DNA from 2 places in the Bacillus altitudinis genome. Region 1 is predicted to be linked to the other one. Evidence: riboswitches for the same ligand, from Rfam matches in the RefSeq annotation. Region 1 holds a riboswitch; the other holds the start of a gene.
The links. Region 1 has a riboswitch for S-adenosylmethionine ahead of ID12_RS01010 (methionine ABC transporter ATP-binding protein). Riboswitches for the same ligand answer to the same signal wherever they lie in the genome.

Region 1 (4,424 bases):
ACAGACGGCAAACGAGTGACAGTTGGATTTAATGAAGATACATTTAAAAGCGTCTGGAAATGATGTAACTTTCATTCAGATTGTGGTATCTTCAATATAGATTGTAAGAAAAGACTGGAGGGGTATGAAATGAGCACACCAAAAGATTTACGTTATTCAGAAGAACATGAATGGGTCAAAGTAGAAGGAGATAAGGTGCGTATCGGTATTACGCATTTTGCTCAATCTGAGCTAGGGGATATCGTGTTCGTTGAGCTTCCTGAAGTAGGAGACAAAATCACAGCGGACGAGCCTTTCGGAAGTGTAGAATCAGTCAAAACAGTTTCTGAACTATACGCACCGATTAACGGCACAATCGTTGAAGTGAACGATGAGCTTGATGACAGTCCAGAGTTCGTCAACGACTCTCCATACGAAAAAGCTTGGATGATCGTAGTAGAGCCAGCGGATGCGTCTGAAATCGAGAACTTAATGACAGCTGAGCAATATGAAGAAATGACAAAAGAAGACTAATTCATGTGAAATTGGACACTCTACCTTTATGGGGGGGGTGTCCAATTTGTCTTTTCAAAAAGAACAGGTGGATATAACAGAGCATGTCACTGGACGATTCAAAGAGAGCGGCATGGTGCTTTACCATCAAAACGAAGAGATTGGCACGATGATTAGTGAAAATCAATATGAATTAAAATCAGGTTATTCCTATGATCAAAACCGTTTTTATCGTCTGTCAGATACGTTGACCCATGGGACTGAAAAATATGTAGACTGTGACGATGAAAATGGCTGGTGCTAATCACAGATAAGGCTGTAGTGAGTGAATGCTACAGCCTTTTTGTTGATCAAGTGCCCAATCTTTACAACCCGAATGAAAGATTGTAATCTAAGGAAGAAGTGAATCAACGTCAAAAGGGCCAGGTGATCGTGATGAATGTCGAGATAGAAAAGGTCATCATTGTAGAAGGTAAATCAGATAAACAGAAGCTAAAAGAAGTCATAAGTGAACCTGTTACCATCATTTGCACCAATGGCACGATCAGTACATCGAAGCTGGATCAGCTTGTGGACGATTTATTCGGGAAAGACGTTTACATATTAGCAGACAGTGACGATGCTGGCGACAAACTGCGGAAGCAATTCCGAAAAGAATTCCCTGAAGCACTGCATCTTTTTGTCGACAGAACGTACCGCGAAGTGGCCGCTTCACCGTCAGCCCACATTGCATCTATTCTATTAGCTGCAAACATTGATGTTCATTCGAAATATTTATAAGGGTGACGTATATGAAAGAGATTGAAGAGCATGAATTCAAGGAGATAGAGGACGATTTATTTCTTTTGTACTTATATACACCATTTTGCGGAACATGCCAGCTGGCAAAGAAGATGCTGGCAGTGGTTGATGCCATGCAGCCGGAAGTTCCTTTTTATGAAAATAACTTAAATTACTCGCCAAGTTTTGCAAAAGCATTTGAGATCGAAAGTGTCCCTTGCTTTCTCCTGTTTAAAAAGGGTGAAATCGTGCAAAAAGGCTATGCCTTTCACTCCGTTCCATATCTTCACGAAATGATTGAAACCGCTAAATAAAGCGGTTTTTTGTCATATTTCAAGCAATTCATTTGAAAATTTGTCGAGCTATTTATAAAGGACAAGCCGATGTTTGTAGAGAAATGTTATGTATAACCAAATGACAGGGAGGTTATACATGTGGAAAATGTGAAAGCCCATGGAAGTGCAGGGCAGCGATTATTGTTAAAGCCGTTGCTCTCATCATCATCCTTGAAGATTACATTTGAGGCGGAAACGGACTCTTGTACATTGATTGTGGATGAACGTGGTGAAGTGAAGAAACTACCTGCAATTGAGTTATCGGATCTCATCTTTTATGGTGAGCGAAAAGAGATTTTGCAATTATTAGATGGAGACATGTCCTTACAGCAGCTGATCAGCAGAGGACAAGTGAAAGTGAAAGGCTCATTTCGAGCTCTTCTAAGACTAGAAGCGGTACTTTGGCTGACGAACGGTTTTTTTCGAAAAATGATAACGTAGTCGTTTACTTGGAAATTAGCGATTTACAGCGTTGACATATCTCAGATAGCATGATATTCTACGTTAGTAAAAACATGAACATCACATAAAACAACATATTTTCTCTTATTAAGAGAGGTGGAGGGACGTGCCCTATGAAACCCGGCAACCGTCAGCATAGCTGAAATTGGTGCCAATTCACTCAAAGCCGCAACGCTTTGAAAGATGAGAGAAAGGCGTATTTGATATAAAAGGCCTTTCTGCTTGCGTTGCAGTTAGGTCTTTTTTACTGACCTTGCGTCAGGCTAGCGTCATAACAGTCGGAAGAATAATTGAACGTATGTGATGGCAACCTATAGATTCAGCAAGAAAGCAGGTGAACAGACTGTGATCCATTTACAGAATGTATCAAAAACGTATCTTTCAAAAAGCGGAAATGTTGATGCCGTGAAAGACGTCAACTTGGATATCGATAAAGGTGAAATATTCGGAATTATCGGGTATAGCGGCGCTGGGAAAAGCTCCTTGATTCGCCTATTAAACGGTCTGGAGTTGCCAACAGAAGGAATCGTTGAAGTGGCAGGCAACCGGATCAATGAAGTATCGAATGCGAAACTTCGGAAAGCAAGACAAGAAATCAGCATGATTTTCCAACACTTTAACTTGCTCTGGTCAAGAACAGTGAGACAAAATATTATGTTCCCGCTCGAGATCGCAGGTGTACCAACGTCAAAACGGAGAGCTCGTGCAAACGAACTGATTAAATTGGTCGGTTTAGAAGGAAAAGAAAATGCATATCCTTCTCAGCTCAGCGGCGGGCAAAAGCAGCGTGTAGGGATTGCGAGAGCATTAGCGAATGACCCAAAAGTTCTGCTATGTGACGAAGCCACTTCTGCGCTTGATCCACAAACAACGGATTCCATCCTTGAGCTTTTAGCCGATATTAATAAACGACTAGGACTCACCATTGTATTGATCACACATGAAATGCACGTCATTCGCAAAATTTGTCACCGTGTGGCAGTGATGGAGAATGGCCGTATTGTCGAAGAAGGCGAAGTATTACGTGTCTTCAGACAGCCGAAAGAAGAAATGACGAAGCGATTCGTGAAACAGCTTGCTGAACCAGAAGAAGCAAAAGAAACGATCGAGCACGTCCTAGAGAGAGTAAAAGAAGGTCAGGTCGTCAGGTTGTCCTTTATTGGAGATTCTGCCGAACAGCCGCTGATCACGGAAATTATTCGATCCTTCAAGGTCGATGTGAACATCCTGCAAGGAAAGATTTCTCAAACGCAGGAAGGCGCGTTTGGAACACTCTTTATCCATATTAATGGAGACGAGAACGAAGTTGAAAAAGCCATCGCCTATATCCAAAGCAAACAGGTTGAAATCGAGGTGATGACACATGTTTGAGAAATGGTTTCCGAACGTTGATCTAGAGGTTATTTGGAACGCGACGGGTGAAACGGTCTATATGACACTCATTGCATTAGCGTTTGCTTTTGCTATCGGCATCATCCTTGGGCTGTTGCTCTTTTTGACAAGTAAAGGCGGTTTGTGGGAAAACAAACCAATTAATGCTGTCATCGGCGCAGTAGTCAACATTTTCAGATCGATTCCCTTTATCATATTAATCATTCTATTATTAGGATTTACTAAACTAATTATGGGCACGATATTAGGTCCAAATGCAGCATTACCAGCCCTTGTCATTGGCTCAGCCCCTTTCTACGCACGTCTTGTCGAAATTGCACTGCGTGAAGTAGACAAAGGAGTCATTGAAGCAGCACGATCTATGGGAGCAAAAACGTCGACCATAATTTTCAAAGTATTGCTTCCAGAATCACTGCCAGCCCTTATTTCAGGAATTACTGTAACAGCGATTGCTCTGATTGGCTCTACTGCGATTGCAGGAGCAATTGGAGCAGGCGGACTTGGTGACCTTGCTTATGTAGAAGGATACCAATCTGGTAATACAGATGTCACACTTGTAGCCACTGTGTTTATTCTGATCATCGTCTTTATCATTCAAATAATCGGTGATTTGATTACAAATAAAATTGATAAACGTTAAGGGAGGAATTATTCATGAAGAAATTGATTTTAAGTGCACTATTTCTAGCATTTGCAGGCATTTTAGCTGCTTGCGGTTCATCAAATAACGCAAGCGATAACAAAACCATCACGGTTGCCGCTTCAAAAACACCACATGCCGAGATTCTTGAAGAAGCAAAACCACTTCTAAAAGAAAAAGGCTACGATCTAAAAGTGAAAGTACTGAGCGATTATAAAATGTACAACAAAGCATTAGCTGAAAAAGAAGTGGATGCGAACTTTTTCCAACATATCCCTTACTTGAACGAAGAAAATAAATCAAACAAAGATTACAACTTAGTG
Region 2 (4,424 bases), 1.7 Mb from region 1:
ACAGTCTCTATTATATAACCATCATCGTCAGTCGTCAATGGTTTTGTTCAAAAAAGTCAGTAAAAAGCCGGTATCCATACCGGCTTTTTACTGACTTTTATGATTGGTTCACAAGAACTGGCTTTAGTTGATCTAGTGCTTGTTTGAAGTCCCTTTTGAGGTCTTCTCCGTTTTCTACGCCCACACTTAATCGAAGTAAACCATCCGTGATGCCTCTTTTTTCTCTTTCTTCTTTTGGCATAGCGGCATGGGACATTTTGGCCGGATAGGAAAGAATGGATTCGACTGCTCCGAGGCTGACGGCGAATACAGGTAATGTGACGCCATCGACCAATTCTTTGACAGCCGCTTGGTTTTCTAGTTCAAATGAAAGAACAGCACCTGCACCGCTCGCCTGCTTCCGCTGAATGTCTGCCCCTGGGTGATCATCTAATCCTGGGTAATATATTTTTTTGACCGCAGGATGTTCTTTTAGAAATGTAGCCAGTTCTAATGCGGTTTGACTGGCTTTTTCTAATCTGACTTGAAGGGTCTTTAATCCTCTGAGCACAAGCCAGCAATCCTGTACGCCAAGCACCGCCCCGAAGGAGTTTTGCAGCGAATAAAGTTCGTCTCCTAGCTTCTCATCTTTCACCACGGCTAAGCCTGACAGTACATCACTGTGGCCGCTTAAAAATTTCGTTGCACTGTGCAGCACAACGTCTACACCAAGGTCCAGCGGACGCTGAAGCGCAGGCGTTAAAAACGTATTATCTAAGAAAGTCAGACAGTCATGTTCTTTCGCAATCTGTACGACACCTTCAATATCCGTAATACCGAGTGTAGGGTTTGACGGTGTTTCCATGTAAATGACTTTTGTATTTGATTGAATGCCTTGTTTCACTTCATTCAAATTGGTCATGTCCACAAAGGTATGCTCAATCCCAAATCTTGAAAGAACTTGGGTGATCATTCGGAAAGTCCCTCCGTACACATCTCTTGTGACAAGGACATGATCTCCTTTTGATAATAGAAGAAAAGCGGTTGAAATGGCTGCCATACCTGACGCAAAGGCAAGCCCTCTCGTTCCTCCTTCTAGCGCTGCAATGGTATCCTCCAATGCCTGACGTGTAGGGGTGCCTGATCTGGAGTAGTCATATTGACCAAAGTCATCGAAGCTGCTTTGGTGAAACGTCGATGCATGTTGAATCGGTACACTGACTGCACCTGTTGAACGGTCTGTTTTAAACGCATTATGAACGAGTTGTGTTTCTAGTGTCCAATCGTGTGTGGTCATTTCGTGTGTACCTCCTCTTTCACATTTGATAGTGCCTGTTTCAGGTCTGCTTTTAGATCCTCCACATGCTCAATCCCGACTGAGAAACGGAGCAATTTGTTACAAACACCGTTTGCGATGCGAATCTCTTCTGGGATGTCCATATGGGTTTGCGTTGCAGGATACGTAATGAAGCTTTCGACTCCGCCAAGGCTTTCAGCAAAACAAATCGTTTTCAGCTTCTTTAAAAATGGATTGACCCAGTCCTCTTTGGCTACTCGGAATGACAGCATGCCTCCCTTTCCTGGGTAAAGCACATCTTGAATTTCCGGCTGCTGCTTTAGAAAGTCAGCTAATTCCTTCGCATTAGCTTCGTGCTGGCGCATTCTCAGCGCCAATGTTTTCATTCCTCTCATTAAAAGCCATGAGTCAAATGGAGATAAAACCGCTCCGATGGCGTTTTGATGCTGGAACATGTCTTCCGATAGCTGCTCCCCATTTGTGACGACAAGTCCGGCAAGAACATCGTTATGTCCGCCTAAATATTTGGTTGCACTATGAATGACAATGTCTGCTCCGAGTGTAATCGGTTTTTGCAAGACGGGCGTATAAAAGGTGTTATCCACAATGACCAATGCACCGTGATCTTTTGCGATTTTCGCAACCTTTTGAATATCCGCTTCCTGCATGAGTGGGTTTGTTGGCGTTTCAATAAAGACGGCTTTTGTATTTGGCGTCATTTTAGAGCGTAAACAGTCTTCATCTGAAAAATCATCATAAACAAAGCGCAGTCCGTACTTTTTCCATTCGTTTTCAAATAGACGGTATGTACCGCCATATAAATCTGATGAAACAATGAGTTCATCCCCGCTCTCAAACAGCGCCATGATCGTTTGGATGGCAGCCATTCCCGAACTGAAGGCAAAACCGGCCGTTCCTTCTTCGAGTGAAGCAATCGCATCTTCTACAAGCTGCCTTGTTGGGTTTTTCGTTCGAATATAATCAAATCCTGTTGATTCCCCAATGCCTCTATGTCTGTAAGCTGTTGAAAGATAAACGGGAGGACTGACAGTACCAGTCACCTCTTCGCTGCGGTTTCCAATTTGCGCTAACTTCGTTTCCACATGTTCTGTCATTTGACACCATCCTAAGTAAAAATCTAATTTCAAAACAGAAAAACCCCTTCTTCATAAGAAGAAGGGGTTTAATCGCTTCCTCTTATCTTCCAAGCAAAAAAGCTGCTTGCTGGATTTAGCACCTTGGTACATCACATGAAGTGATGCATACCGGTTGCTGAGGTTTCAAAGGGCCAGTCCCTCCACCTCTCACGATAAGAATGTGTTGTCTGTCTGTTCTAATTCTTAATACTGTAACGCATTAAACCTCATTTTTCAAGGGGAAATGTAACGATTAATTAAAATTTTCTGTATTTTGTAGCAGATTGGATGTCAGCCAATTTGATTGCATGTTAGCATATAGGAACAACGCTGTTTTTCGTGTTACAATGAATGGAAACGTTTCACTTATGATGAATTTGGTTAGCTGGAGGAATGGATTATGGTGAAGAAAACAGGCATCATTCAAGAAGAAACCTTACAGTCAAAAGAACTTGGGGCAGATATGACCATTTTGATTTATTTGCCAGTCAATTACTCCCCCCTTTATACATATCATGTCATCATTGCACAAGATGGTCATGATTATTTCCGTCTAGGTAAAATAGGCAGACAGGCGGAAAAATTAATGCAAAATAAAGAAATGGAACGCTCGATTATCATTGGTGTCCCATATGAAAATGTTACTGAAAGACGAAATACGTATCATCCAGACGGACCAAAGTTCGAGGCGTATAAACGCTTTTTGGCAAATGAACTAGTTCCGTATATTGATGAACACTATCCAACGTATCAAGTTGGATCAGGTCGTACATTTATTGGTGATTCATTAGGTGCTACGATCTCACTTATGACAGCCATTGATTATCCTTCGTTATTTGGCGGACTGATTTTGCAGTCTCCTTACGTGGATGAGTCTGTTCTGCAAGCAGTCAAACAGTCATCATCCCTTGCTCATTATGCCATTATCCATCAAATCGGGTTAGAAGAAACAGCTGTGAAAACGACAGATGGGCAAGTGCTTGACTTTATTCAGCCGAACGAAGAATTAAAGGTCCTTTTGGAGAAGTCCGGTGCGGATTATTTATTTGAGACATTCGAAGGCGATCATAAATGGACGTTTTGGCAGCCGCTCATTTCACCTTCGTTAAAAAGAATGCTCCCATATTCGTTAATCAACTGAATTTTGTTATAATAAAAAATAATAAATACTTTCTTAATCAGGAGGGAACATGATGAAATACGGAGTTGTTTTATTTCCATCAAAAAAATTGCAAGACATTGCGAACTCTTATCGGAAACGTTATGATCCGAACTATGCACTCATACCACCTCATTTAACATTAAGAACACCTTTTGAATTAACGGATCTAGAAGCAGCTGAGGTCGTCTCCACCTTGCGAGAGTACGCAAAAAATGCTTCTCCTATTACGTTACGTATTAAAAAATTCAGTTCATTCGCTCCTGTAAACAACGTGATTTATATGAAAGTAGAACCGAACGAAGAATTAATGACTCTCAATGAGAAGTTGTACACTGATCCGCTTGCTGGTACACCTGAATATGCATTTGTTCCGCATGTGACAGTGGCTCAAAAGTTATCAGACGATGAGCATTCAGACGTTCTAGGCACATTGAAGCTGAGAAAAATTGACCACGAGGAAACGGTTGACCGCTTCCACCTTTTATATCAATTAGAGAACGGTTCTTGGACCGTTTATGAAACATTTATCTTAGGAGAAGAGGGTTAAAGACATTTGAATACAGTCATCGTAAAAGAACAAACACAACGAGAAGATGCTTATTATGTTCGAAAAGAAGTTTTCGTAAAAGAACAAGAAGTCCCGTTAGAGATCGAAATTGATGAACTTGAGGACGAAGCCATTCACTTTGTCATTTATAATGATGACAACAAACCACAAGCTGCTGCTAGACTGCGCATAATTGAAGGTCATAAGGCAAAGCTTGAACGAATTTGTGTATTAAAAGAGGCGCGCTCTTTCGGTCTTGGCCACCAGCTTTTAGAAGCACTTGAGTCTGAAGCGATGGCAAAC

Region 2: linked by a shared signal. The riboswitch ahead of ID12_RS10620 (methionine biosynthesis PLP-dependent protein) and the one ahead of ID12_RS01010 (methionine ABC transporter ATP-binding protein) in region 1 are both predicted to bind S-adenosylmethionine.

What each region holds. Positions count from the first base shown of each region.
Region 1 covers NZ_CP009108.1:187,723-192,146, reverse strand. The annotation lists gene ID12_RS01040 (arsenate reductase family protein) at 1-63, shown strand, start outside; gene gcvH (glycine cleavage system protein GcvH) at 130-513, shown strand; gene ID12_RS01030 (YusG family protein) at 560-796, shown strand; gene ID12_RS01025 (toprim domain-containing protein) at 928-1,272, shown strand; gene ID12_RS01020 (thioredoxin family protein) at 1,284-1,586, shown strand; gene ID12_RS01015 (SCP2 sterol-binding domain-containing protein) at 1,707-2,048, shown strand; SAM riboswitch class I at 2,151-2,259, shown strand; gene ID12_RS01010 (methionine ABC transporter ATP-binding protein) at 2,415-3,440, shown strand; gene ID12_RS01005 (methionine ABC transporter permease) at 3,433-4,101, shown strand; gene metQ (methionine ABC transporter substrate-binding lipoprotein MetQ) at 4,116-4,424, shown strand, end outside.
Region 2 covers NZ_CP009108.1:2,115,664-2,120,087, reverse strand. The annotation lists gene metC (cystathionine beta-lyase) at 98-1,276, opposite strand; gene ID12_RS10620 (methionine biosynthesis PLP-dependent protein) at 1,273-2,391, opposite strand; SAM riboswitch class I at 2,471-2,592, opposite strand; gene ID12_RS10615 (esterase family protein) at 2,813-3,553, shown strand; gene ID12_RS10610 (YjcG family protein) at 3,606-4,121, shown strand; gene ID12_RS10605 (GNAT family N-acetyltransferase) at 4,128-4,424, shown strand, end outside.